Regions from separate parts of the Pseudomonas sp. Emmai genome, predicted to be linked through region 2. Evidence: predicted binding sites of a transcription regulator. Region 2 holds the regulator's gene; each other region holds the start of a gene.
What was found. The regulator FliA, encoded in region 2, starts transcription of late flagellar genes. The targets are predictions, from matches to a motif close to CTAAAGTTTNNNNNNNNNNNGCCGNTAA.
Positions count from the first base shown of each region.

Region 1: the regulator FliA is predicted to act here: its motif matches at 1,706-1,733, upstream of ACY4LX_RS32790 (methyl-accepting chemotaxis protein).
Region 3: the regulator FliA is predicted to act here: its motif matches at 4,953-4,980, upstream of ACY4LX_RS27045 (flagellar protein MotY).
Region 4: the regulator FliA is predicted to act here: its motif matches at 3,358-3,385, upstream of ACY4LX_RS25940 (methyl-accepting chemotaxis protein).

Region 1 is NZ_CM143685.1:7,115,335-7,122,537, reverse strand. It holds gene ACY4LX_RS32800 (NorM family multidrug efflux MATE transporter) at 1-588, opposite strand, end outside; gene ACY4LX_RS32795 (LysR substrate-binding domain-containing protein) at 747-1,667, shown strand; gene ACY4LX_RS32790 (methyl-accepting chemotaxis protein) at 1,842-3,818, shown strand; gene ACY4LX_RS32785 (hypothetical protein) at 3,934-4,176, opposite strand; gene ACY4LX_RS32780 (vWA domain-containing protein) at 4,378-5,790, opposite strand; gene ACY4LX_RS32775 (hypothetical protein) at 5,850-6,356, opposite strand; gene ACY4LX_RS32770 (hypothetical protein) at 6,361-7,092, opposite strand; gene ACY4LX_RS32765 (SUMF1/EgtB/PvdO family nonheme iron enzyme) at 7,139-7,203, opposite strand, start outside.
Region 2 is NZ_CM143685.1:2,123,969-2,131,171, reverse strand. It holds gene ACY4LX_RS09615 (protein-glutamate methylesterase/protein-glutamine glutaminase) at 1-675, opposite strand, end outside; gene ACY4LX_RS09610 (chemotaxis protein CheA) at 725-2,965, opposite strand; gene ACY4LX_RS09605 (protein phosphatase CheZ) at 3,004-3,792, opposite strand; gene ACY4LX_RS09600 (chemotaxis response regulator CheY) at 3,815-4,186, opposite strand; gene fliA (RNA polymerase sigma factor FliA) at 4,355-5,095, opposite strand; gene fleN (flagellar synthesis regulator FleN) at 5,092-5,922, opposite strand; gene flhF (flagellar biosynthesis protein FlhF) at 6,039-7,203, opposite strand, start outside.
Region 3 is NZ_CM143685.1:5,892,175-5,899,377, forward strand. It holds gene nth (endonuclease III) at 1-259, shown strand, start outside; gene ACY4LX_RS27025 (PA3496 family putative envelope integrity protein) at 366-545, shown strand; gene ACY4LX_RS27030 (response regulator transcription factor) at 589-1,215, opposite strand; gene ACY4LX_RS27035 (hypothetical protein) at 1,782-2,504, shown strand; gene ACY4LX_RS27040 (argininosuccinate synthase) at 2,633-3,850, opposite strand; gene ACY4LX_RS27045 (flagellar protein MotY) at 3,979-4,887, opposite strand; gene pyrC (dihydroorotase) at 5,047-6,093, shown strand; gene rnt (ribonuclease T) at 6,090-6,767, shown strand; gene ACY4LX_RS27060 (peroxiredoxin) at 6,842-7,203, opposite strand, start outside.
Region 4 is NZ_CM143685.1:5,644,668-5,651,870, forward strand. It holds gene ACY4LX_RS25930 (GAF domain-containing sensor histidine kinase) at 1-1,076, shown strand, start outside; partial or broken gene ACY4LX_RS25935 (hypothetical protein) at 1,073-1,510, opposite strand; gene ACY4LX_RS25940 (methyl-accepting chemotaxis protein) at 1,622-3,244, opposite strand; gene ACY4LX_RS25945 (transporter) at 3,520-4,542, shown strand; gene ACY4LX_RS25950 (inorganic phosphate transporter) at 4,878-6,497, shown strand; gene ACY4LX_RS25955 (LysR family transcriptional regulator) at 6,608-7,203, opposite strand, start outside.

The sequences.
Region 1 (7,203 bases), 2.1 Mb from region 2:
CACCAGACCAATCCCCACCAGACCCATTTTCGGCAAGCCGAACATGCCGGTGATGAACGCGTAATTGAGTGCGAAGTTGGCCACGGTGCCGCACAGGCTGATCACCATCACCGGCGTTGCCCGGCCGATGGCGCTGGTGAAACCGCGCAGGGCCATGAAACTCAGGTAGCCGGGCAGGGCGAACGGCAGGAACGTCAGGAACAGCCCGGCGGAGTGCACGTTGGTGTCGGTCTGGCCGAAAAGCAGCAACACCGGTTTGAGGTTCCACAGCAGCAAACCGGCGACCAGCGCCATCAACCACGCCAGCCACAACCCGGCCTGGGTCAACCGCGCGGCGCCGACGATATCGCCCGCGCCTTTACGAATCGCCACCAACGTGCCGACTGCCGCGATCACGCCAATGCAGAAAATCGACACGAACGAGTAAGTCGCCGCGCCCAGGCCGCCGCCGGCCAGCGCCTCGGGACTCAGGCGCGCCATCATCAGGGTGTCGGTGAGGACCATCAACATGTGCGCCAACTGCGAGGCAATCAACGGCCCCGCCAGCCGCAGGATGGCCCAGAGTTCGGTACGTGCTGGATGCTGCATGGTCATCACGCTCCATTGGCAGTATTAATGGGAAAGGCTCGATTCTCGGCGCTCTGCGGGGTTTGCACAAAGGGATAAAAAGGATGGGTGGCATGATTAAAACTCATCCAGCGGACTTTCTGATAAGTTGGCCCCATCCCGCTATAGGAGCTTTCTGCATGTCTCGTCGGCTTCCTCCCTTGTATGCCCTGCGCGCATTCGAAGCGGCGGCGCGGCATAGCTCCTTTACCCGCGCGGCGGAAGAACTGTCGATTACCCAAAGTGCGGTCAGTCGGCATATTCGTACGCTCGAAGAGCATTTTGCCTGCCGACTGTTTCACCGCAGCGGGCGCAACCTGCAGTTGACCGAGTCGGCGCGGCTGATCCTGCCGGGCATTCGTGAAGGTTTCACCGCGCTGGAGCGCGCCTGCAATACCTTGCGCGCCGAAGACGACATCCTGCGCATGAAAGCCCCGTCGACCCTGACCATGCGCTGGCTGCTGGCGCGGCTCAGTCGCTTCCGGCACCTGCAACCGGGCAACGAAGTGCAACTGACCAGCGCCTGGATGGACATCGACACCGTGGACTTCAACCACGAACCCTTCGATTGCGCGGTGATCCTCAGTCGAGGCAATTTCCCACCGGACTGGGAGACGACGTTGCTGTTCCCGGAAGAACTGATCCCGGTCGGCGCGCCCAATCTGCTGGACGACCAGCCCTGGGACGTCGCCCGACTGGCCACCACCGAACTGCTGCACCCTGCGCCGGACCGCCGTGACTGGCGCAATTGGTTGGAGCGCATGGGACTGGCCGATCAGGTGTCGCTCAAGGGCGGGCAGGTGTTCGATACCCTGGAGCTGGGCATGATCGCCGCCGCCCGGGGGTATGGCGTGTCGATGGGGGATTTGCTGATGGTGGCCGAGGATGTGGCGCAGGGGCGTCTGAGTTTGCCGTGGCCGACCGCCGTTGCCAGCGGTGAGAAATATTACCTGGTCTGGCCGAAAACCCGTCCCGGTGGTGAGCGTATGCGCCGGCTCAGCGATTTCCTACAGGGCGAAGTGCGGGCCATGGAATTGCCGGACGTTGAACGCCTGAGCTGAAACGATATAGTGGCCTGAGGCTATAACCGGGCTAATAGCTCAAGTATTCAGGTTTGCCGCCGAATATCTGCTAGTGGAACCTTCGTGCCGGTTTCGCGTTATTCCCATTATTCGAAATTTTGCTGAGCGCAGAGCCTGATCAAGGAGGATCCGGTCGCTTGGCCAGGAGCTGTCATGTCTCAACCCCGTGCCCGGATCGCCTCACAGCTTGGTCTCGCGCTTGCCGTGATTCTGGCGATTGTCATCAGCGGCAGCACCGTGTTCGCCCTGCGCTCGCTGGACACCGCCAACCTCGCCACCCGCGAAGAGCATCTGGCCAGTGAGGCCCGCCTGCTCGCCGATCAGCTCAGCACGTTCCACGGCACGCTGCGGGAAAGCACCCAGCGTCTCAGTGGTCTGTTCGAGAAGCGCTTCAGCGCCGGCCTCAGCGTGCACCCGGATGAGCCGGTGACCGTGGCCGGCGTGCAGACCCCGGGCCTGCACCTGGGCAGCGAGGTGCTGAACAACAACTTCAAGGAAGTTGACGAGTTCAAGCAAATGACCGCCGGCGTCGCGACCTTGTTCGTACGTAGCGGCGAAGACTTCGTTCGGGTCAGCACCTCCCTGAGCAAACAGGACGGCACCCGGGCCATCGGCACCTTGCTCGATCACACCCACCCGGCCTACGCGCGCTTGATCGCGGGCCAGAGCTACGTCGGTCGCGCCTTGCTGTTCGAACGTTCCTACATGACTCAGTACACCCCCGTACGTGACAGCGGCGGTAAGGTGATTGCCGTGCTGTTCGTAGGATTCGATTACACCGACGCGCAGAACGCGCAGTTCGAAAACCTCAAGCGCTTCCGCATCGGCAAGACCGGTTCCCTGGCGTTGCTGGATGAACAGGGCAAATGGCTGGTGCCGATTGCCGGTGTGCAAGCACTGGATAAGGCGGTGCCAACCGTTACCGACTTGGCGAAGACGCCGGGTAAAGGCGAGTTCTGGAGCGACAAATCCGAAGATTTCTACAGCCTGGCCGTGCCGTTCGAAGGCGGGCCGTGGTCGGTGGTGGCGAGCATGCCGAAAGCCGAAATCAGCGCCGTGACCTGGAGCGTCGGCATTCAACTGGCCATCGGCAGCCTGTTGGCGATGTTGATCGCAGTCGGTTCGGCGGTCTGGTTGTTGCGCAGCAAACTGGCACCGCTGGGCGACCTGGTACGTCAAGCCGAAGCCTTGGGCGCCGGTGATTTGAGCGTGCGCCTGAATGTGTCGAGCAACGACGAAATCGGTCAATTGGCCCGGGCCTTCAACCAGATGAGCCAGGCCCTGTCGACCATGGTCGAGCACATCCGCAAGGCGTCGGAAGAGGTCAACAGCCGCGCCCAGGCCTTGTCCGGTCTGTCCGGCGGTGCTTATGAAGGGATGGAGCAGCAGTCCGGCGAAATCACCAGCATGGCCGGCGCCGTCGAAGAATTCAGCGCCACGTCCCTGAACATCGCCGACAACATGGGCAACACCCAGCGCATGGCCCAGGAAAACGCACAGCAAACTCAGATCGGTCGTACATCGATGCAGGAAGCTTCTTCTTCACTGGAGCAAATCGCTGGCGCACTGAACAGCACCGCAACGGTGATCAACACCCTCGGGCAGCGCTCCCAGGAAATCGGCGGGATCGTCGGGGTAATTACCGCGATTGCCGACCAGACCAACCTGCTGGCGCTGAACGCCGCCATCGAAGCCGCCCGTGCGGGCGAGCAGGGCCGGGGTTTTGCGGTAGTGGCCGATGAAGTGCGCAACCTGGCGTCACGCACCCGTGAAGCGACGGATGAAATCTCCGGAATGATCCAGAGCATCCAGCAGGAAACCGGCAACGCCATCAGCACCATGGAGCAGGGCAACGTGCTGATGCAGGAAGGCTTGTCCCGAAATGCCAACGTCGCCTCGGCACTTGAGCGGATTGATGAGCAGAGTCGTTCGGCAGGTCAGCAGTTCGCGGCGATCACCACTGCGACCCAGGAACAGAGCAGCACCGCGACCTTGCTCAGCAGCAACTTGCAGAGCATTGCGCTGGCCAACAGCGAGCAGCGCGAAGTGGTGTCGAACCTGGCCATCACCGCCAAGGAGCTGGAATCCCTGGCGGCAGGCCTGCGGCATGAGGTTGATCGGTTTCGTTGAGGTTCAATCAGGGTGTCCCGCCCAGGTGGGCGCCCGTTGAGGTTTTCAGGCTGTGGACCCAGTGGGTTAACTGATCGAATCTGTTCAGCGCAAATGAGGGGCGTCGCGCTCACCATTAGGTGAGCTGCAGCAAATCCGGCTTCTCACTCACCGGAGGCTGCGGATCAACCTGCATCACACCGTGCAGCACGCTATTGCTGGGCTCACCGTAGGTCATGGCAAGCGGCTGTGATGCAATCAATTGGCCCTGGGCGTCTTTCCCGATGACGCGGATGTTTTCACGCCGTACGGTACTCAGCACTTGAGGACTATGGGTCGTAACGATGAAGTTCTGCACGCGCAACTTGTCGAGCCTCACAGGTTTCTCTCCGATTTCGTTATCTGGCCCAGCATAGGGAATACACCTTTGCGTTGCGGTTGGAACAGCATACTCATTCAAACCACATCAACACCAAACAATGCGATACCCGTGAATAACCCATTTGAACACCGGGCCGCCGTAGCGGCCGAAGTGGCGTATGCAAGTCGCCGAGTAGTTGTCGGAAATTTCCGGCAATGCCTAATTACACTTGGCATTACTCGCCACTTCCTTACTCGCCAGTTTCAATTGCTTGCCCAACTCCGCCGCGTCGTTGCTGGAGTAAACCCGGCCGCCGGTGTTTTGCGCGATGCAGCGCGACGGGCCGCCGGTGCCGATGTTCACCACGTTGACCCGCAGGCGCGGTTGGTTCTGGGCGATCTGGCGGGAGACGGCGCATACGTCTTTCTGGCAGTTGTCCTCGCCGTCGACGAACATCACGATCACTGCATCGTTATTGCGCCCATCCACGGTGCTGGCGGCTTTGGCCAGGCTGTCGGCCAGGGGTGTGCCGTCGTTGGGGCGCAGGCCGCGAATGCCGTTGATCAGGCGCTGGCGGTCGCCGAACTTGAAGACGCCCTGGTCCGGCGTGCTGTTGCAGCCTTCGTAGGTGATCAGGCGTGTGTCGATCTTCGGGTCGAGCCCGTTGATCATGCCCGCCAGCGAATCCTTGGCCACGTCCATGCGCGTGGGTTTGGCGAAGATCTGCACGGTGCGGTTGGGGTCCAGGTACTTGTTGAGCTCGTTGCTGAAGAACCAGTCCTCATCGGCCTTCACCGACTTGATGTTCATGTCCATCGAGCCCGAGGTGTCGAGCACCACCACAAATTGCGGGATCTTGGTATCCGGCGCTTTTTTACGGCAGGCGAAGTTATCCAGCGTTGGCGCCGGTGGCGGGGCGGCGACCACGGGTTTTGGCGGTGGAACGGGCGCGGGTGCCGGGACTGGCTCGGGCTCGGGTTCTGGTTCGGGTTCTGGAGCGGGCACCACGACGGGTTCAGGCTCGGGGACCGGGACCACCGGTTTCTCGACGGGTGTCACCACTGGCGCTACGGGTTCAACCACGACCACAGGTTCACGGTGCAGGAACCAGTAAAGCCACAACGCCAACAGCAGCAACAGCAGCGCGAGCAAGGCGGCGGCGACCCACCAGCCACGGCGCGACGGCGCCACGACCGGCACCACGGGGGCCACCGGAATCACCGGCGGCGGAATCGGCCTCGGCGGACGCTGGTTCCAGCGCACCGCCAACGGTTCGCCGTTGAGGCTGTAGAGTTTGTCCAGTTCGGGCGCGCCGAGCAGGCTGCGCAACTCGTCGGCTACGGTCGGCTGACCGCGTTTTTGCAGTTCGTCCGCCAGCAGTTCAAGGGACTTCTGGCGTACTTCGTAGGTGTCCAGCAAACGTCGTTGCGCGTCTTCGTTGAGCTCGGCATAGGGCGTGGGTTGGCCACCCAGTTCGGTCCACCATTCCAGCACCTCGCCGCTGCCCATTCGCGGAATGGCGAAGAGGCTGGCGACGTTCGGTGGAAAGTGTTTCTGGATAAGGGCGACTTTGGCTTGCAGCGCACTCATCCCCTCCGGTGTGGCTTGCGCATCCCTGATGACCCGCTGCATGACGACGATTCCTGGAAAAAGGTGCAGGCCTCCAGAGGGAGGCCTGCGGGGGTGAAAAGTTACTCTTCGTAACCGAGGCTGAATTGCAGTTGATTGACTTTCTTCTGCAGTGTTTTCAGCTGTTCCTGCTTGGCAGCCAGCGACGCGGGCGTGGCCTTGGTCGTGGGGGCCACCTGTGTTGCCTGGAGCTGCTGTTCCAGCCCGGCAATCTGCTTCTGGATCTGGCTTTCATTGCCGTGCCGGGACTTCAGCGAGCTCAGCAATTGCCCCAGCGACTGATTCAATGCCGCCTGGGATTTCTGCTGGCTGGCCAGGTCGGTCCTGGTGCTCAGTTGCTGGGCCTGAATGTTCTCGTACACCTGGCGGAACATTGCGTTTTCCTGACGGGACGCGGCCAGGGCCAGTTCCTTTTGCTTGACCTGGTCGCTGTAGCCACCGGAGTAGTCGCAGTTCATTTTGGTCAGCATGCTGCTGTCGCGATTGGTCGCATCGCATTCGCCAGGCTTGGTCGCGCAACCGCTCAAGGCCAGGACGGCGGTGAGGACTGCCAGTTGTCGTAGAGTCATGTGCTTAGCCCAGGGTGATCGCGGAGCGCTGGCTGTAAAGACCGTCGACTTCCTTTTGCAAGGCGGCGACTTTCTCGTTCATTTTCAGGATGCTCACGTCCACTTGCTTCATTTCGGCACTGCTGCCCTGGGTCCGCTCGGCGTTGGCCACTTTGGTGTACTCGGTGACTTTGGTGCGCATGTTGCCCAGGTCTTTACGCAGGCGCGCGATGTTCTGGTCGATCTCGGCGATTTGCGCCTGGGCCTTGGTCTTGTCGACCTTTTTGCTGGCGATGTCCTTCTTGATCTGGGCGATGCGCGCCTGATCGTCGTTGATCACCTGCTGGGCGGTCGCGGTACGGGCGATCACGTTCTGGGTGTCTTGCTCGACGTCGCTGTTCATCTTCGCCAGGCGGGTGGTGGTGTCGGAGTATTCGCTGCGACGCTGATCCAGGTAGTAATTCGCGCCCATGGCCACGCCACAGGCGGTGATCCCGGCGGCGATGGCGCACACGGCCTTGTTGCTGCTGTTGGACAGGGCGCAACCGAGGATGCCGACACCGGCGCCGACGGCGCAGGCCTGGTAACCGGATTTGCTGAAGAACTGGGCGTCATTGCCCTGGGTCAGGCGCGGGTCGGTACCGTCGCTGCCGCCGAGCATCGAACTGCCGGTGTTGGCACAACCACTCAGCAGCAAACTGCCGGCGAGGACGAAAGCGATCTGTAGCTTGAAGCGAGTCCAAAGGCTGCGCGACATGGTGAAACTCCTTGGTGGCGGTGTTGGCGTGTTGTTTTTCGAAGAATTATTGAGTCACGGTTTTGCAACTGGTCAGCCAGGCGTCCGTGTCGATCTTCTGCTTTTGCAGGA
Region 2 (7,203 bases):
CAACACGATCGGCGCCGGGAAGTTGGCCGGCAATTGGGTCAACACCCGCTGCAGCGCAACCGGCCCGCCGGTGGACGTACCGATGGCCACCAGTTTGTAGGCTTTGCGTTTTGGCGCGGGCGACGATGGGCTGGCAGACGCTGGCGCACGGGTCGGCAACGGTGCCGGTGCCGGACGCGCAGGCGCGCTGCTGCCATAGCTGCTGACGCTCGAAGGCGCAGGCGTCGGTGCAGGTGCTGCCACCGGAGCCGGCGCCGTGTAGGTATTGGCGCGACGGTTACTGCGCGAGATGCTCAGGATCTTTTCGCACAGCAGTTGCTTGACCTTCTCCGGGTTACGGGAGATGTCTTCGAAATTCTTCGGCAGGAAATCCACCGCACCGGCGTCCAGCGCATCCAGGGTGACCCGGGCGCCTTCGTGCGTCAGCGAGGAGAACATCAAGACCGGGGTCGGGCAGCGCTGCATGATGTGCCGCACCGCCGTGATGCCATCCATCATCGGCATCTCGTAGTCCATGGTGATCACGTCTGGCTTGAGGGCCAGCGCCTGATCGATCGCCTCTTTTCCGTTGGTTGCCGTACCGACAACCTGGATGTTCGGATCCGCTGAAAGAATTTCCGAGACGCGGCGGCGGAAAAACCCCGAATCGTCCACCACCAGGACTTTGACTACCATAAACACTCCGTTAGACGCAGCGGGGCGTTGTCGCCCCGCTGCGGCAGAATCAAATACGCCGTGCGGCGTAACGCTTGAGCATGCTCGGAACATCGAGAATCAGCGCAATGCGGCCGTCACCAGTGATGGTGGCGCCGGACATGCCCGGGGTTCCCTGGAGCATTTTGCCCAATGGCTTGATGACCACTTCTTCCTGGCCCACCAGTTGATCGACGACAAAGCCGATCCGCTGGGTGCCCACCGAAAGGATCACCACATGGCCCTCGCGCTGCTCTTCATGAGCGGCGGAGCTGACCAGCCAGCGCTTGAGGTAGAACAAGGGCAGTGCCTTGTCCCGCACAATCACCACTTCCTGACCGTCGACGACGTTGGTGCGCGACAGGTCGAGGTGGAAGATCTCGTTGACGTTCACCAGCGGGAACGCAAACGCCTGGTTGCCGAGCATGACCATCAGCGTCGGCATGATCGCCAAGGTCAGTGGCACCTTGATGACGATCTTCGAGCCCTTGCCCTTGGTCGAGTAGATATTGATGGTGCCGTTGAGCTGGGCGATCTTGGTTTTCACCACGTCCATGCCCACGCCACGACCTGACACATCGGAGATCTCGGTTTTGGTCGAGAACCCCGGCGCGAAGATCAGGTTGAAGCAATCCGACTCGCTGAGACGGTCCGCCGCATCCTTGTCCATCAAGCCTTTCTTGACTGCGATACCGCGCAGGACATCAGCGTCCATGCCCTTGCCGTCATCGGAGATGGACAGCAGGATGTGGTCGCCTTCCTGTTCGGCGGACAGAATCACTTTGCCGCTGCGCGGCTTGCCCATCGCTTCGCGTTCGGCCGGCTCTTCGATACCGTGGTCGACCGAGTTGCGCACCAAGTGGACCAGCGGGTCGGCCAGGGCCTCGACGAGGTTCTTGTCGAGGTCGGTTTCTTCGCCGACCAGCTCCAGGTTGATCTCTTTCTTGAGCTGGCGAGCCAGGTCGCGAACCAGGCGCGGGAAGCGCCCGAAGACCTTCTTGATCGGTTGCATCCGGGTCTTCATGACCGCGGTTTGCAGGTCGGCCGTGACCACGTCGAGGTTCGACACAGCCTTGGACATGGCTTCGTCGCCGCTGTTGAGGCCCAGACGGACCAAGCGGTTACGCACCAGTACCAGTTCGCCCACCATGTTCATGATTTCGTCGAGACGCGCGGTATCAACCCGCACGGTGGTCTCGGCTTCGCTGGCCGGTTTTTCCGGTGGCGGCGCGGACGGGGCACGGGCCGGAGCCGGTGCAGCCGCGGCGGCCGGTTTCGGCGCTTCGGCTTTAGGCTCGGGCGCTTTGGCGACAGGTTTCGGCGCCGGTGCCGGGGCTTTGGCGACGGGAGCCGTCACCACAGTGCCGGTACCGACTTCAGTGAACTTGCCTTTGCCGTGCAATTCGTCGAGCAGCGATTCGAACTCGTGATCGGAGATCAGATCGCCGCCGGCCGCTTTAGCGGTTGGCGCAGCCGGGGCTGGCGCCGAGGCAATGGCGGTTTCCAGCGCATCGACGGCAAAGTTGCCCTTGCCGTGCAACTGATCGAGCAGTGCTTCGAATTCGTCGTCGGTGATGTCCGAGCTGTCGCCAGCCGCTTTCGGGGCCTTGGGTGCCGGGGCAGCCGGAGCGGCTACGGCATCCACCGCGAACTGACCTTTACCGTGCAACTGATCGAGCAACGACTCGAACTCGGCATCGGTGATTTCGTCGCTGGCCGATGCGGCCGGCGCAGGCACAGCCGCCGGGGCTTCGGCCTGGGCCTTGACGGCGTTCAGCGAGTCCAGCAGTTGTTCGAATTCGTTATCGGTGATGTCGCCCGACTCGCTTTCAGCGGCCGGTTCTTCCACCGCGTCGGCAACCGGGGCTGCGACGTCGGCCGATTGTGGCTCGGCCAGACGGGCCAAGGCTTCCAGCAATTGCGGAGTGGCAGCCGTGATCGGGCTGCGTTCGCGGACTTCGGTGAACATGCCGTTCACCGCATCCAGCGCTTCAAGAACCACGTCCATCAGTTCCGAGTCGACGCGTCGTTCACCCTTGCGCAGGATGTCGAACACGTTCTCGGCGATGTGACAGCACTCCACCAGCTCATTGAGCTGGAGGAAGCCGGCGCCCCCTTTTACAGTGTGAAAACCGCGAAAAATTGCATTGAGCAGGTCCGCATCATCCGGTCGGCTTTCCAGCTCGACCAGTTGCTCGGACAGTTGCTCTAGAATCTCGCCGGCCTCAACCAGGAAATCCTGAAGGATCTCTTCATCGGCGCCGAAGCTCATTAAGGGGGTGCTCCTAAAGGTCTAAAAACCTAAAAAACCTAAAATCCAAGACTGGATAACAAATCGTCCACATCGTCCTGACCGGACACAACATCTTCTCTTTTATCGGCATGAATCTGCGGACCTTCACCCTGCGAGAGATGTTTTTGTGGATCTTTTTCAGCCAGCATCGCTTCACGGTCATGTTCGATACCCGCAAAGCGGTCTACCTGGCTGGCCATGAGCACGAGCTTGAGCAGGTTGCTTTCAACTTCGGTGACCAATTGGGTCACGCGCTTGATCACTTGACCGGTGAGGTCCTGGTAATCCTGGGCCAGCAGAATGTCGTTGAGGTTGCTCGACACTGTGCGATTGTCCGCGCTGCTGCGCGTCAGGAAACCGTCGACCCGCCGGGCCAGCTCGCGGAACTCTTCAGCCCCGACTTCGCGACGCATGAAGCGTCCCCAGTCGGCGCTCAATGCCTGGGCTTCAGTGCTCAGGCCATTGACCAGCGGCGTGGCGTTTTCCACCAGGTCCATGGTGCGGTTGGCAGCGGCCTCGGTCAGCTTGACCACATACCCCAGACGCTCGGTGGCGTCCGTGATCTGCGAGACTTCCTCGGCTTGCGGCATGTTTGGGTCAATCTGGAAATTGACGATCGCGCTATGCAGCTCGCGAGTGAGCTTGCCAACTTCCTGGTACAGGCCGCGGTCACGGGTCTGGTTGAGCTCATGAATCAGTTGCACAGCGTCGCCAAACTTGCCTTTTTCAAGGCTGTCGACCAGTTCGCGGGCATGTTTTTTCAGGGTCGATTCAAAATCGCCCTGTGAAGATTCGTTGTGGTCCATAGCTACCCCGTGGCGCAGTGACTCAACCGATGCGTTCGAAAATCTTTTCGATTTTTTCTTTCAACGCCTGGGCCGTGAAGGGTTTGACCACATAGCCGTTAACACCGGCCTGGGCCGCTTCGATGATCTGTTCGCGCTTGGCTTCAGCGGTCACCATCAGCACTGGCAGGTGCTTGAGTTTTTCATCGGCGCGCACGTGGCGCAGCAGGTCGATACCGGTCATGCCCGGCATGTTCCAGTCTGTTACCAGAAAGTCGATGCTGCCGCTGTTGAGCACCGGAATGGCAGTGGTGCCATCGTCAGCCTCGACCGTGTTGGTGAACCCAAGGTCACGCAACAGGTTTTTAATGATCCGCCGCATCGTTGAGAAGTCATCAACGATGAGGATTTTCATGTTCTTGTCCAATTCGACCTCCAAGCAGTCTTAAACGCGCCCAGCACCTGGACGCGCCATTTCATTCAATCCGGCAAAGCACTCAAATGACTGTCTGGAGCACAACAGATCGAGACCGCTGCAGTTCATCACCACACCAGCCTCGTTCGCAGTGTCCCCACACTGCCTTCAGCGCGCTCGCCACTCCCCCAAACGCCCCCGCAAACGGGCCGCGCACTGGCTGTGTAACTGGCTGACACGGGATTCGCTGACACCCAGGACCTCACCGATTTCCTTGAGGTTCAGCTCTTCGTCGTAGTACAGCGCCAACACCAGTCGCTCACGCTCCGGCAAATTGGCAATCGCGTCCGCCAAGGCGGCCTGGAAGCGTTCATCTTCCAGATCGCGCGACGGCTCCAGATGAGCACTGGCGCCATCCTCGTGCAGCCCTTCGTGTTCGCCGTCCTGCAACAGGTCGTCGAAACTGAACAGCCGGCTGCCCAAGGTATCGTTCAAAATCCCGTAATAATCGTCGAGACTCAATTGGAGTTCGGCCGCAACTTCGTGATCTTTAGCATCACGGCCGGTTTTAGCTTCAATCGAGCGAATTGCGTCGCTGACCATGCGGGTATTGCGGTGGACCGAACGTGGCGCCCAGTCCCCCTTGCGTACTTCATCGAGCATCGCGCCACGGATTCGAATGCCCGCGTACGTTTCGAAACTCGCGCCTTTGCTGGCGTCGTATTTGGTTGACACTTCAAGCAGGCCAATCATCCCGGCCTGGATCAGGTCTTCCACCTGGACACTGGCCGGCAGACGCGCTAGCAAGTGGTAAGCAATGCGTTTGACCAGTGGCGCGTAACGCTCGATCAGCTCGTATTGCGAATCACGTGCCGACTTCTTGTAGAGGTTGTAGCCACTGGCTGTCATAGGACGGGTCCTGCGGTCTGTTGCACGAGGCGCTCGACGAAAAATTCCAGGTGTCCGCGCGGGTTGGCCGGCAGCGGCCAGGTGTCGACTTTTTGTGCAATCGCCTTGAACGCCAGGGCGCACTTGGAGCGCGGGAAGGCTTCGTAGACGGCACGTTGCTTCTGCACGGCCTTGCGCACGCTTTCGTCGTAAGGCACGGCGCCGACGTATTGTAGGGCCACGTCGAGGAAGCGGTCCGTGACCTTGGTCAACTTGGCGAACAGGTTGCGCCCTTCCTGCGGGCTCTGGGCCATGTTGGCCAGGACGCGGAAGCGGTTCATGCCGTAATCGCGGTTGAGCAATTTGATCAGGGCGTAGGCGTCGGTGATGGAGGTCGGCTCGTCGCAGACCACCAGCAACACTTCTTGCGCGGCGCGGACAAAACTGACGACCGAGTCACCAATACCCGCAGCCGTGTCGATCACCAATACATCAAGGTTATCGCCGATATCGCTGAAGGCCTGGATCAGGCCGGCATGCTGGGCCGGGCTCAGATGAACCATGCTCTGGGTGCCGGACGCGGCCGGGACGATACGGATACCGCCCGGGCCCTGCAATAGAACGTCGCGCAGCTCGCAGCGGCCTTCGATCACGTCGGCCAGGGTACGTTTGGGCGTCAGTCCCAGCAGAACGTCGACGTTCGCCAGACCCAGATCGGCGTCCAGCAGCATGACGCGTCGGCCAAGCTCTGCTAGAGCCAGGGACAAGTTCACTGACACGTTAGTCTTCCCGACGCCACCTTTGCCGCCGGTCACCGCGATCACCTGTACGGGATGCATGCTGCCCATGTTATTTCTTTACCTTGTCTTGCATAGACGGAGGCCACATTACTGGCTGCGCGTTCATCAACTGAACAATGCATGGCAGACCATCGATGTAGGTACAAAAACTGTTCATTAGTACCTCAGCCAACCTGCTTGGTCGGGCTGTGGTAAATATCAGCGAACATGTCAGCCATGGCTTCCTCGCTGGGTTCTTCCTGCATTTGCACGCTCACCGCGCGACTGACCAACTGGTGACGCCGCGGCAGATGCAGATCATCTGGAATGCGCGGGCCATCGGTGAGGTACGCCACTGGCAATTCATGACTGATGGCCAGGCTCAACACCTCGCCCAGACTCGCCGTTTCATCCAGTTTAGTCAGGATGCAGCCAGCCAGCCCACACCGCTTGTAACTGTGATAAGCGGCGGTTAGAACCTGTTTCTGGCTGGTGGTTGCCAGGACCAGATAATTTTTCGATTTGATCCCCCGACCGGCCAGGCTTTCGAGCTGCATGCGCAAGGCCGGATCGCTGGCCTGAAGGCCGGCGGTATCGATCAGAATCACGCGTTTGCGCAGCAACGGATCCAGCGCCTGCACCAGGGACTGGCCCGGATCGACGTGGGTCACCGACACATTCAGAATGCGGCCCAGCGTCTTCAATTGTTCCTGGGCGCCGATGCGGTAGCTGTCCATGCTCACCAGCGCGATGTTCTGCGCGCCGTACTTGAGCACGTAACGGGCCGCGAGCTTGGCCAGGGTGGTGGTCTTGCCCATGCCGGCAGGGCCGACCATGGCAATCACGCCGCCCTCTTCCAGTGGCTCGACTTCCGGTGTGGCGATCATCCGCGCCAGGTGCGCCAGCAACATGCGCCAGGCCTGACGAGGCTCTTCAATATCGGTAATCAGCGCCAGCAGGTCGCGGGACAACGGGCCGGACAAGCCGATGCGTTGCAGGCGACGCCACAGGTTGGCCTGGGCCGGACGGCTGCCTTGCAGCTGATTCCAGGCCAGGGAGCCGAGTTGCACTTCCATCAATTCGCGCAGGCTGTTGAGTTCGAAACGCATCGAATCGAAAGCCCGTGGGTCAACACCGCCGGACACGGGTGCCGGGGCTGGCGCGGCACGACGGGGCTGTTCGTAAGTCGGTTCGATCAGCGGCTCGGCAGCGGTCAATGGCAGGCCGGCGAACAACTGGCGATTGGTGGTCTTGTCACCGTCGGTTTCGCCTTCGCCGCGCAGGCTCAGTTCGGCCTGGGCGGTGACGATGCGCGACTGGGTCTTGCGCAGCTCATCCTCGAGTTCCATG
Region 3 (7,203 bases), 3.4 Mb from region 2:
TACGGCATTCCGCCAGCTGACCATGGCGGTGGACACCCATATTTTCCGGGTCAGCAACCGTACCGGCATTGCCCCTGGCAAAAATGTGGTGGAGGTGGAGAACAAGCTGATGAAGTTCGTGCCCAAGGAGTTTCTACTCGACTCCCACCACTGGCTGATCCTCCACGGGCGCTACGTGTGCCTGGCCCGCAAGCCCCGCTGCGGCAGTTGCCGGATCGAAGACTTGTGCGAATACAAGCAAAAGACCTCGGACGATTGAGGCGCTATTAGAATTATTGATTCACCGATTGAAAAAATCTTTTTTACCCGCCGGGAGAATGTCGATATAAGGAGCGCCAAAGGCAGTCTTAGCCTGGAGTAACAAAATGAGCACTGGCAAAGAGCAATTGGACGTAGAAGACGACTTCGCCCCCGTTGAAGCCGATGACGCTGAACCGGTGGTTGAGGTAGCAAAAACCAACCTGAGCAAGCGCCGCACCATCGACAATCTGCTGGAGGAGCGCCGACTGCAAAAGCAATTGGCCGATTACGATTTTGATTTATGACACCTAAAAGCCTCCCGAAACGGAGGCTTTTTACTTTAAGTCGTCACACCAGGCCATTACGCTGGGCCAGTTCGATCAAATCCACCAGCGACCGCGCATTAAGCTTCAACAACAACCGGGTCTTGTAAGTGCTGACGGTCTTGTTGCTGAGGAACATCCCATCGGCAATCTCCTTGTTTGTCTTCCCTCGGGCCAGTTGTTGCAACACCATCATTTCCCGTCCCGACAAACGATCCACCATATCGGCTTCACTGGCATTGCCCAGACTGGACCGTACCGTATGCAATGCTTGATTGGGAAAGTAACTGTAGCCTGACAATACCGCCTTGATAGCACTCAGTAATTCGGTGAGGTCCTGTTGTTTGCAAACATAGCCGGCGGCACCCGACTGCATGCACCGCATCGAAAAATGCCCCGGTGCCTGGGAGGTCAGCACTAACACTTTCAACGGCAACGCTACGGAGGTCAGGCGGGCAATCACTTCCAACCCATCCAGTTTCGGTATTCCAATATCCAGAATGACAATATCCGGCATATGTTCACGCGCAAGTTGCAATGCATCCACACCATTATCTGTTTCTGCAATGACTTCGTAGCCATGACGTTCCATTAGCAAACGCACCGCAAGTCGAATGACGGGGTGATCATCCACGATCAGCACTTTATTCATGGGCAAGTCCAATTTTCGCTGTTCGAATTTTTAGAGCCCGCACAATAGCCTAGTCGTTTCACCCATGGCATGCCGCCACCCCCAAGCACCCGCACCGAGAGACATCCCCTACAAGCAACGCGGATTATTCCTACAAAAAAACCTTGAATTTAAGGCACATGAAACCGTGAAATCCTTGAGTGCGCTCAACATCGGGTGTCTTTTTTGTTTCGCCTTACAACCAATACCGCGCATTACCGACAACCGTACAACCCACCCCGCCTCTATTGCCTTCGGCGCCAGTCCTGATAGTAACTAACATTGTGAATATCAATCCCTGTAACACAACGCCAATCGCCAACGATCTACCCACGCCTGAAGAAATGAACACACCCCCTCTAAAACTTTTGAAACAAGAACGCCCAACATCCTAAAACCATGAGCACTACAGTTACTCTATATGACCACAACCTATTATTCGGAACGGACTCTCATTAAAATCAAACACCTTAAAAAGCCAACAACCTTACTCCCGACAAACACGTTTATCCACACGAGAAAAAGACATTACCTTATGAGCAAAAAACATGAAAAAACTCCAAAAGAAAATCACGAACCCAATGACCATCATTGCTATTTTTGCAGCGATCTCAGAAACCTCTGCCGCAATCTCCCTGCCCTTTCTAGATAGCGACGAAAGAGAAATTTATGTCTGGTTCCTGATCAGTTTTCCGTTCTATTTACTCTTTCTTTTTTTTCTCACACTCAACTTCAACTATCGATCGCTGTACGCGCCTTCCGATTTTGGAAAAGACAAGTACTTCGTCAAAGTCATCGATAACGCCGGGCGTTCTGAAAACAGAAAAAGTCCACGCCCGAACGACGCTCCAGCGAAACCGAAAGGCGCCGTGATCACGTCGACCTATGAACGTCCCCTGCCCGGCTTTTCGAACCGGCGCCGAGGGTTTCGCTGGTTCCGGACCGCGCAGGATCCGCCGGCCCGCATCCATCTGCAAACAAGCATCCGGGTTCTACACAGCCTCTATTTGCCGGGAGAGTTGAAGGATTTGAGCATCATTGATACGCGCGGTATGCACACACAGGTGGATGTCACTGCCCTGATGGAAAAAATCCGTCAACCACGCAACCACGCCGCGAAAGTGATCGTGTTTCTGGCTTGCAGCCAATCGGAGCAGTTACTGAAGGAAGACACCACACACAGAAGCAAAGGCGCTTGCGAGACCTTATGCGTTGTTTACAACTTGAACTCACAGGACGTGACAGTGCTGGATCAAACGCTTGATGCGTGACCAGAAGAAGTTAATAACTTGAGTAGAAACGAGATAAGCGATGGCAACGAAATGCCAGGCGTAACCACCATTGAAGCTGTGGCCCCGTCGACGACAGGGCCACAGCTTCAATTACTGCGGCAAAGGTCTCAGAACAGCTTGCGACCCTTGTTGGCTGCAATGCGCATGCGCAAGGCATTGAGCTTGATGAAGCCCGCCGCGTCAGCCTGGTTGTAGGCGCCGCCATCTTCTTCGAAGGTGGCAATGTTGGCGTCGAACAACGATTCATCGGACTTGCGACCGGTGACGATCACGTTGCCTTTGTACAGTTTCAGGCGCACGACGCCATTCACATGGACTTGGGACGCATCGATCATCTGTTGCAGCATCAGACGCTCAGGGCTCCACCAGTAACCGGTGTAGATCAGGCTGGCGTATTTCGGCATCAGCTCGTCTTTGAGGTGAGCCACTTCGCGGTCCAGGGTGATCGATTCGATCGCACGGTGCGCGCGCAGCATGATGGTGCCGCCCGGGGTTTCGTAGCAGCCACGGGACTTCATGCCCACGTAGCGGTTTTCAACGATGTCCAGACGGCCGATGCCGTGTTCGCCACCGATTTTGTTCAGCGTCGCCAGCACGGTGGCCGGGGTCATTTCGACGCCGTCCAGCGCGACGATGTCGCCGTTGCGGTAGGTCAGTTCCAGGTACTGCGCTTTATCAGGAGCGTTCTCCGGGGAGACGGTCCATTTCCACATGTCTTCTTCGTGCTCGGTCCAGGTGTCTTCCAGCACGCCGCCTTCATAGGAGATGTGCAGCAAGTTGGCATCCATCGAGTACGGGGATTTTTTCTTGCCGTGGCGCTCGATCGGGATGTTGTGCTTTTCAGCATAATCCATCAGCTTTTCACGGGAGAGCAGGTCCCACTCGCGCCAAGGAGCGATCACTTTCACGCCTGGCTTGAGTGCGTAGGCGCCGAGCTCGAAACGCACCTGGTCGTTGCCCTTGCCGGTGGCGCCGTGAGAAATGGCGTCAGCGCCGGTTTCGTTGGCGATTTCGATCAGGCGTTTGGCGATCAACGGACGAGCGATGGAAGTACCCAGCAGGTACTCGCCTTCGTAAACGGTGTTGGCACGGAACATCGGGAACACGAAATCACGCACGAATTCTTCGCGCAGATCGTCGATGTAGATTTCTTTTACGCCCATGGCCTGAGCCTTGGCGCGGGCCGGTTCGACCTCTTCGCCCTGACCCAGGTCAGCGGTGAAGGTCACCACTTCACAGTTATAAGTATCCTGCAGCCACTTGAGGATCACCGAAGTGTCCAGGCCGCCGGAATACGCCAGAACGACCTTGTTTACGTCCGCCATGCCATCACTCCACGGGGTTTACGGAAAGCCGTGAAGTCTACCGCTCATACGAAATAATTTACAGTACCGCGACAGCTTATGACGACGAAGCGACAGATTCTTACGAGGGCGCGACGATGACCCGCGAGTCAGGATGTGTGCGCGGCACTCGCGGCAGAGGCTGATTGCGGGGCCGGCTTGTCGGTCGGCGCGACGCGTTCCAGGCGAACCGCGACCCGGCGATTCTTTGCCCGGTTGGCGGCATTGGTGTTCGGCACCAATGGGTAGCGCTCACCGTGGAAACGCATGGTGATCTGCGATTCCTGAAAGCCATTGGCCTTGAAGAAGTCCATCACCGCCAGCGCCCGGCGGCGTGACAGTTCGCGATTGGTCAGGCGATTGCCGCTGTTGTCGGAGTGCCCATCGAGCTCGATGTGATTGACCGTCGGATCGGCTTTCATGAACTCCAGCATCACCTGCAACTTGGCCTTGGCTTGCGGATCAAGGTCAAAGCCTTCGCCGGGAAAACCGATCTCGGACTGTTTCACCTGTTCGAAATTCTGCGGCAACAGCTTGGCTACACAACCCTGATAGTCACTGAACGCCTTGTTGAACTTGACCGGCAGCAAACGCACTTCAGACACTCGACCATCGCCGGAAGCGCGGCGAATGACCGGGCTGCGGCCGTCCATCAAGCCATTGATCAAACGCCCGGCCTGCACCTGAGAACTGTTGAACAGCACATTGCCGCTGCCAATGTTGACCGACCCCAGGTTAATGTCGCCACGCCCCGGTTGCCAAGGCGCAGCGGCCGCGAGCAAGGTCGCGGAACCGCCGCCGATCACCGAGTTGTAGGCCTTGAGGCGAAAGATCGCTTGCTCGCCGGCACGACGCACGAATTCACCGGAACCGAAATCGGTCACCGGCTGGGTCAGGCGGCATTCGAATTTGTCACCTTCGACCGTCCACTCGATGCTCTCCAGACGGGTCTGGAAAGTGAGCGCCATCGCGGGAAGGCTGGCAAACACACTGAGCAAGGCTAAATAACGCTGGCGCACGGGAGGCTCCACTGGCTTCTACAACAAAAAGACCGACACACACATGTTTACGGCATACCTAGTTCATATCGGTACGTTCCTGCAAAACTTGATAGCGAGTGCCTGAGAGAGTCTTTTCCGGTAGCATTCCCCTCAGTTTGACCCGCCTGGAATCCCCTCATGTCCGACCGCCTGACCCTGCTGCGTCCCGACGACTGGCATATTCATCTTCGCGATGGTGCTGTTTTGTCCAATACCGTTGCGGATGTCGCGCGCACCTTTGGTCGCGCCATCATCATGCCCAACCTGGTACCTCCGGTGCGTAACGCCGCTGAAGCCGACGGCTATCGCCAGCGGATTCTCGCTGCACGCCCGGCCGGCAGTCGTTTCGAACCGTTGATGGTGCTGTACCTGACCGACCGCACCCAGCCCGAAGAAATTCGTGAGGCCAAGGCCAGCGGTTTCGTTCACGCCGCCAAGCTGTACCCGGCCGGCGCCACCACTAACTCGGATTCTGGCGTCACCAGCATCGACAAGATTTTCCCGGCGATCGAGGCCATGGCCGAAGTCGGGATGCCGTTGTTGATCCATGGCGAAGTCACCCGTGGCGATGTCGACGTGTTCGACCGCGAAAAAATCTTCATCGATGAGCACATGCGGCGTGTGGTCGAGCGTTTCCCGACGCTCAAAGTGGTGTTCGAACACATCACCACTGCCGACGCCGTGCAGTTCGTCAACGCGGCTGCGGCCAACGTCGGCGCGACCATCACCGCTCACCATCTTCTGTACAACCGCAACCACATGTTGGTGGGCGGGATTCGGCCGCACTTCTACTGCCTGCCGATCCTCAAGCGCAACACCCACCAGGAAGCCCTGCTCGACGCCGCCACCAGCGGCAGCGAGAAGTTCTTTCTCGGCACCGACTCGGCGCCGCATGCCCAGCACGCCAAGGAAGCCGCTTGCGGCTGTGCCGGTTGCTACACCGCTTATGCCGCGATCGAGATGTACGCCGAAGCCTTCGAACAGCGCAACGCGCTGGACAAGCTCGAAGCGTTCGCCAGCCTCAACGGCCCGCGCTTCTATGGCCTGCCGGTGAACACCGATCGCATTACCCTGGTCCGCGAAGAGTGGACCGCCCCAACCAGCCTGCCATTTGGCGAGCTGACCGTAATCCCGCTGCGCGCCGGTGAAAAACTGCGCTGGCGCCTGCTGGAGGAACACGCGTGAGTGAAGACCATTTCGACGATGAACAGGACGGTCAAGGCGGCGGAGGCGGTGCTCGTCATCCAATGGCAGCCCGATTCCGTGGTTACCTGCCGGTTGTCGTCGACGTAGAAACCGGTGGTTTCAACTCGGCCACCGACGCCCTGCTGGAGATCGCGGCGACCACCATCGCCATGGACGAAAAAGGCTTCGTGTATCCCGATCACACCTACTTCTTCCGCGTCGAGCCGTTTGAAGGCGCCAACATCGAAGCAGCTGCCCTGGAGTTCACCGGGATCAAGCTCGATCACCCGCTACGCATGGCGGTGAGTGAAGAAGCGGCGCTGACCGATATCTTCCGCGGCATCCGCAAGGCCCTCAAAGCCAACGGCTGCAAACGGGCGATCCTGGTCGGGCACAACAGCAGCTTCGACCTGGGCTTCCTCAACGCCGCTGTCGCGCGCCTGGACATGAAACGTAACCCGTTTCATCCGTTCTCCAGCTTCGACACCGCCACCCTCGCTGGCCTGGCTTACGGCCAGACTGTATTGGCCAAGGCCTGCCAGGCAGCCGACATCGACTTCGACGGTCGCGAGGCCCACTCGGCTCGCTACGACACCGAGAAGACGGCTGAGCTGTTCTGCGGCATCGTCAATCGCTGGAAACAAATGGGCGGCTGGGAAGACTTCAACGACTGATCCGGTCGCTGGGTTTATCCCGCCCATAAAAAAACCGGCCTCACGGCCGGTTTTTTTGTGCCTGACGCTTGGGCTTACAGGGCCGCAGCGTGCTCGGTCAGGTAAGCCGCAACACCTTCGGTGGAAGCGGTCATGCCTTTGTCGCCTTTTTTCCAGTTGGCAGGGCAGACTTCGCCGTGCTCTTCGTGGAATTGCAGCGCGTCAACCAGACGGATCAGCTCTTCCATGTTACGGCCCAGCGGCAGGTCGTTGATGATCTGCGAGCGGACAACGCCTTTGTCGTCGATCAGGAACGCACCACGGAATGCAACGCCATCAGCGGACTGAACGTCGTAGGCCTTCATGATGTCCTGCTTGATGTCGGCAGCCATGGTGTAGCGAACCTGGCCGATACCGCCATTGTTCACTGGGGTGTTGCGCCATGCGTTGTGAGTGA
Region 4 (7,203 bases), 3.5 Mb from region 2:
CCGTGGCCCGTGTCACCGAGGATTCCTGGACGGCCTGTGCCGTGCTCGATCAACTGGACTTCGGCCTCAAGGTCGGCGGCGAACTGGATGTGGTCTCCACCCTGTGCCATGAAATTCGCCAGGCCCATGTGTCGGTAGTGATCGACAAGGCCAGTGAAGACCCGCTGTACCGCGATCATCACACCCCGCGCCTGTACCAGTTCGAAAGCTATATTTCGGTCCCGGTGTTCCGTACCGACGGGCGTTTCTTCGGCACCATCTGCGCCCTCGACCCTAACCCCGCCGAGCTCAAGAGCAGCGCGATCCAGACCACCATGGAGTCGTTCGCCAGGGTGCTGTCGCTGCAGATCGAGGCCGAAGAAAACCTGCAACAGACCGAAGCGGACTTGCAGCAGGAACGGCAAACCGCCGAACTGCGCGAACAGTTCATTGCCGTGCTCGGCCATGACTTGCGCAACCCGCTGTTCGCCATCAGCGCCGCCGCCGAAATGCTCCAGCGCAAATCCCCCAATCCGGCCAGCGACAAACTGGTGCAGCACATCCTCACCAGCGCCCGACGCGCCGCGCAATTGGTGGACGACGTGCTGGACTTCGCCCGTGGCCGCCTGGGCAATGGCATCCCGCTCGATATCGCGACCTGCCCGGACCTGGGCGATGCGCTACAGCATGTGATTTCAGAGATCCAGGGCGTGCACCCGCAACGGGTCATCCGCGCGTCGATCGGCGAGCTGCGAGACGTCCAATGCGATCGCGAGCGTGTCGCGCAATTGCTCTCCAACCTGCTGGCCAATGCTATTGCCCATGGCGATGTCCGAGGTGACATCGAAGTCATCGCGCAGGTGGATCAGGGCGCCTTGATGCTGGCGGTGAAAAATCAGGGGACGATCCCCGAAGCCGTGCTGCCCCATCTATTCCAGCCCTACTCGCGACCGACCCGCGACACGCCCCAGGCCGGCCTCGGGCTGGGCCTCTACATTGCCAGTCAGATTGCCCAGTCCCATGGCGGCCAACTGCACGTGGCGTCCACGGCGCAGAGCGGCACGCTGTTTACCTTCAGCCTGCCGGCCGCGAGTTAAGCCGACGTACTGACCATCGACCCGGACGTGCTGCTGCCTTCCTGCTGCAACGCCTGCAACAACGCCGCCGTAGCGGTCTGCAATGAACCCGAGGTGGTTGCGATCTGCGATTGCGCGGCGGCCACATCGGCGGCTTTGGCATCGGCGCTTTCCTGCTTGGCCTGAGCGGCTTGCAGTTGCTGTTGTTGTTCCTACAATTGCTTTTGCAGCTCGGCGATCTGCTTGCGCAAGTCCTTCACCGCGTCGGATTCCGTGCTGCTGCTCGAACTGCCGCCACCCGCCGCCGGCGCCGTACCGTTCGCGGAAGTCTTGGAGGTATCGCTGGAGGCAGCCGCCGTCACGGAGGTCGCGTCGTCGGTGCTGTCGCTGATCGCGGTTTTGCTGGTCTGTGTTGAAAGGGTCTGGTTGATGGAAACCGAGGTGATGCTAACCATGGGATTGATCCTAGGTGGGTTCAGGTTAAACCCATCATCGACATCCGCTGGCCGCACTTGAGATCGACTGTGTACCGGTTTGGTAAGCGAACCGGTACACAGTGTTTTTGCTTAAGCGCTCAGACGCGCCGTCACTTCATTCAACTGCCCCGACAAGCCGTGCAGGTTGTGGCTCGCCGCTTCGGTACGTTGCACGTTGTCCAGGTTAGTACTGGCGATGGTGGTGATCTCGGTCAGGTTGCGCGAGATGTCTTCGGCCACCGAAGTCTGTTCTTCGGCGGCGGTGGCGATCTGGCGGTTCATGTCGCGGATGGCTTCCACGGCATGGGTGATGCGCTCCAGCATCGCGCCGGCCTCGGTCACTTGCGCGACACTTTCTTCGCTGCGCGACTGACCGCTTTCAATCGCCTGGGCTGCGTCCACCGCACCGGTTTGCACGGTCTGGATGATCTGGTTGATCTCGATGATCGACGCCGCCGTGCGCTGGGCCAGGCTGCGCACTTCGTCGGCCACTACCGCAAAGCCGCGTCCGGCTTCACCGGCACGGGCCGCTTCGATGGCGGCGTTGAGCGCCAGCAAATTGGTCTGCTCGGCGATGCCGCGAATCACTTCCAGCACTTTGCCAATGCGGCCGCTGTCGGTTTCCAGACGACGGATCACCGTGGCCGTATTGGCGATTTCGCCGCGCATTTGGGTGATGGTGTGAATGGTGCCCTGCATGACCTTTTCGCCTTGCTGGGCGGACTGGTCGGCATCGTCGGCGGCGCGTGCCGCATCCGCGGCGTGACGCGCCACTTCCTGAGCCGTGGCGGACATTTCGTTCATCGCCGTGGCCACTTGGTCGGTGCGGTTGAACTGTTCGTTGGTGCCGCTGGCCATCAGGCCGGCGATGGCGTTCAACTCGCCGCTGGCGCTGTCCAGGTCCTTGGCGCTGCGCTGCAAACGGTTGAAGGTTTCGGCGAGGAAGTCGCGCAGTGTGTTGGCGGCCATGGCCAGTTTGCCCAGCTCATCCTGACGGGTGCTGGCCACGCGGTCGGCGAACTTGCCCTGGCTCAGTTGCGCCACGTAGTCGATCAGTTTGCGGATCGGGTCCACCAGGTTGCGGTTGATCAGCCACAGGCTCAACAGGCCGATCAACAGACCCGAGGCGAGCATCACGATAATCCCCAACATCACCGTGCGCTCGGCACCGGCGCTGATCAGCGCCGATTGCTCGCTGCCCTGCTTGCGCAGTTCGCCGACCAATTCGCTCATCTGATCGCTGGTGGCGCGGTCCACGCCTTTGACGGCGGTGTCGCCAGCGGTTGGGTCGGCACCGGCGGCGACGTAGGCATCGCGTCCTTTCTGGTAGGCGCTGCCCAACTGACGGTGTTCGTCACGCAGGCGTTCGATGCGGGTCTTGAGTTGGCCGTCCAGGCCTTTCTGGCTGGCCAGTTCGCCGAGGATGCCCTGCACGTCGCGCTGGCGGTCTTCGAATTGCTTCCAGTATTTATCCAGGTCCGCCGGCTGCTTGCCGCGCAGCAGGACGTTTTTCCACTCCTGAACCTGCACCTTGAATTGCAGGTTGGCCTCATCGATCAATTGCGAGGTGTGCAACGGCCCGTCGATCAGATTGGCGTAGCTTTGCACGCCGCTGGACAGGAAATGAAAGCAGGCCAAGGCGATCAGCAACATCGCCAGCAGGCTGCCGCCGAGCAATGCGAGGATTTGGGCTCTCAGGGATTTTTGCAGCATCGAGTGATACTCATGACAGGAGATAGGCACGCCTGGTTGGGCGTGAAAGACGTCCAAACTTCCCTGTCTGCGGTCCCGGCTCGTGGCCGAAGCCGCGCAACCTAACACCTGCGTCATCGGCGTGCCAGAGCGGTTCTTGAATCAATTCCGATCATCGGTAGCGCACACGTTTGCGCGCCACGCAACTGTCACAAAACCGTCAAGAGACCTTGCGATGATGCGGCTCAAGTGAACCTGTGAAACCCGCGACAGGCACTTCCTCCCAGCGAGACCTCATGAACCACAGCATCGATCACACTCACCGCGACACTGACTTGTTCGGCTTGCTGTACGGCTTCCGTTTTCGTCCGGGTGAGCGCGGCCGGGAGATCGATTCGGCTGAGGCGCTACGCTGTTTGCAACAGTCTGAAGACAGCGACGAATTCCTCTGGCTGCACCTGAACCTGGCCCACGCCGCGTGTGAGCGCTGGATGAAAAGTCATCTGGAATTGCCCGAGGAGTTTTTTGAGGCGCTGCACGAGGGCTCGCGTTCGACGCGGATCGAGCATGTGGATTCGGCATTGCTGGCGGTGGTCAACGATGTGGTGTTCAACCTCAGCAGCATGGTGTCCTCGGATGTCTCGACGCTGTGGGTCTGCGCCCGCAGCAAATTGATCATCAGCGCGCGCCTGCAACCGCTGCACTCGGTGGATAAGTTGCGTTCCTCGGTGAAGGCCGGCGAATGCTTTCGTTCGCCGCTGGAATTGCTCGTGCACCTGCTGCGCGATCAGGGCGAAGTGCTGACGCAGATCGTGCGCAAGACCAGCCAGAGCGTCGATCAGATCGAAGACGAATTACTCTCCTCGCGACTGTCGACCAACCGTGCCGAACTGGGCGCCAATCGTCGGGTGCTGGTGCGCTTGCAACGGCTGCTGGCGCTGGAGCCGGGGTCGTTGCTGCGTTTGCTCAATCGGCCGCCGCAATGGCTGCAGAAGGAGGACGTGAAGGAGTTGCGCAAGTCCACCGAGGAGTTTGCGCTGATCATCAACGACCTCACGGCCCTGGGTGAACGGATCAAGCTGTTGCAGGAAGAAATCGCCGCCAACCTCAACGAACAGAGCAACCGCACGCTGTTTACCCTGACCGTGGTCACGGTGCTGGCGTTGCCGATCAACATCATTGCCGGGTTTTTCGGGATGAACGTGGGTGGGATTCCGCTGGCGGGGGACCCGGAGGGGTTCTGGATCCTGGTGGCGCTGGTGGCGACGTTTACCGTGCTGGCCGGGCGTTGGGCGTTTCGCAAGCGCCAGGATTATTAACGCACCCCATTCCTCTGTAGGAGCGAGGCTTGCCCGCGAATGGAACGCCTCGGTCTATCTGAATGACCGCGTTATCGTTCTTCGCGGGCAAGCCTCGCTCCTACAGGACGTTGATCGTTCCCACGCTGTTGATCGTTCCCACGCTCCGCGTGGGAATGCAGCCAGGGACGCTCCGCGTCCCAAAGCGGACGCAGAGCGTCCGGGGAGGCATTCCCACGCGGAGCGTGGGAACGATCAGTAGGTAAAAAACCCCAAACACTGACCCACCGCAGTCTCTCTGTCACATTTTGAAACGATCATGGGCGACACTCCTTCCCTCATCAGGATTGTCCGTGATGGCTACTCCTTCCTATACCACTGCCCAGGCGCCCGTCAGCGGCAGCAGCGCCAGACCGCAGCTCAATAAAAAACCCGGCCTGTTCACCCTGGTAATTTTCTTCGGGGTACTGGCCAGCGGGTTGTTGTTCACCGCTTACAGCCTGATGCACGACATGCACGAACTCGGCACGGTGGTGACCACCTGGACCCCGTTTCTGCTGCTGGGTGTGGCGCTGCTGATCGCCCTGGGTTTTGAATTCGTCAACGGCTTCCACGACACCGCCAACGCCGTGGCCACGGTGATCTACACCAACTCGCTGCCACCGAACTTCGCGGTGGCCTGGTCCGGGTTCTTCAACTTCCTCGGCGTCTTGCTGTCCAGCGGCGCGGTGGCGTTCGGCATCATCGCGTTGCTGCCAGTGGAACTCATTCTGCAAGTCGGCTCCTCCGCCGGTTTCGCGATGATCTTCGCCCTGCTGATCGCCGCGATCCTGTGGAACCTCGGCACCTGGTGGCTGGGCTTGCCAGCCTCGTCGTCCCACACCCTGATCGGTTCGATCATCGGCGTCGGCGTGGCCAATGCCCTGATGCACGGCCGCGATGGCACCAGCGGTGTGGATTGGGCACAAGCGACCAAGATCGGTTACGCGCTGCTGCTCTCGCCCTTGGTCGGCTTCGGTTGTGCCGCGCTGTTGCTGCTGGCGTTGCGCGCCTTCGTCAAGAATCGCGCGCTGTACAAGGCACCGGAAGGCGACGCACCGCCGCCATGGTGGATTCGCGGCCTGTTGATCCTGACCTGCACCGGCGTGTCCTTCGCCCACGGTTCCAACGATGGCCAGAAAGGCATGGGCCTGATCATGTTGATCCTGGTCGGGACCCTGCCAATGGCCTACGCGCTGAACCGCACCATGCCCGCCGATCAGGCGTTGCAGTTCGCCGCCGTGGCCGAAGTCACCCAGCAAGCCTTGGTCAAAGCATCGCCGCAGCCGGCCCCGGCGGATCCACGGTCGATCCTTTCCGACTACGTACGCAGCAAGGAAGCCACGCCACAATTGGTCCCCGCCCTCGCCGAACTGACCGGCCGTATCGGCGCCGAGGTCAAGGGCTACGGTTCGCTGTCGAAAGTCCCGGCCGAGGCCGTGGGCAACGTGCGTAACGACATGTACCTGACCAGCGAAACCATTCGCCTGATGGACAAGAACAAGGTCGGCAACTTCGACGCCGACACCAGCGGCAAGCTGCAACTGTTCAAGCAACAGATCGACAACTCCACGCGCTTCATTCCGCTGTGGGTGAAGATCGCCGTGGCCATCGCGCTGGGGTTGGGCACCATGGTCGGCTGGAAGCGCATCGTGGTGACGGTCGGTGAAAAGATCGGCAAGACCCACCTGACCTACGCCCAGGGTGCATCGGCGGAAACCGTGGCCATGCTGACCATCGGCGCCGCTGACATGTTCGGTTTGCCGGTGTCGACCACCCACGTGTTGTCCTCGGGGGTGGCCGGTTCAATGGTCGCCAATGGCGGCGGCTTGCAGATGAAGACCATCCGCAACCTGCTGATGGCCTGGGTCCTGACCTTGCCGGCGGCGATCCTGTTGTCGGGCAGTTTGTACTGGTTGTTCACCAAACTGTTCTGACCCGCCCGGACCTGTGTAGGAGCGAGGCTTGCCCGCGAAGGCTGCTTAACATTCAACGTAAATGTTGACTGATAGACCGCTTTCGCGAGCAAGCTTCGCTCCTACAGGGGTCAGTGGGTTGCCTGGATAACGTGTTCCAGCCACTCCATGAAGGCCCGCACCCGCAACGGCAAATGCCGCTGCCGCGCATACAGCAGTGATACGTCCATCGACGGGGCTCGCCATTGCGGCAGCACCTCCACCAGCTCCCCCGTGAGCAGATACGGCCGCATGCCATGCAACGGCGCCTGGATCAAACCGAAACCACCCAGGCACGCCGATTCATAGCCATCGGAGTTGTTCACCGTGATGCTGCCGGCCATCGGCACGCGACGGGTTTGCCCCGCCGCCTCGTACACGAATCCTTCCGAACGTGAACCCAGCACACCGACGTAATGCACCAGCCGATGCCGGGCTAAATCATCGAGGTGTTCCGGCACGCCATAACGCTCCAGGTACGCCGGGCTGGCGCAGTTCACCATGGAAAACTCGCACACCCGGCGCGCCACCACCGAGTGATCCGGTTGCGCCCCGACCCGCACCACGCAATCAAACCCCTCGCTGAGCAAATCGACCCGGCGGTCGGTGCTGCTGATCTCCAGTTCCAGGTGCGGATGCTTGGCCATGAACTCCGGCAGGCGCGGCATTACGAAGCGCCGCGCCATGA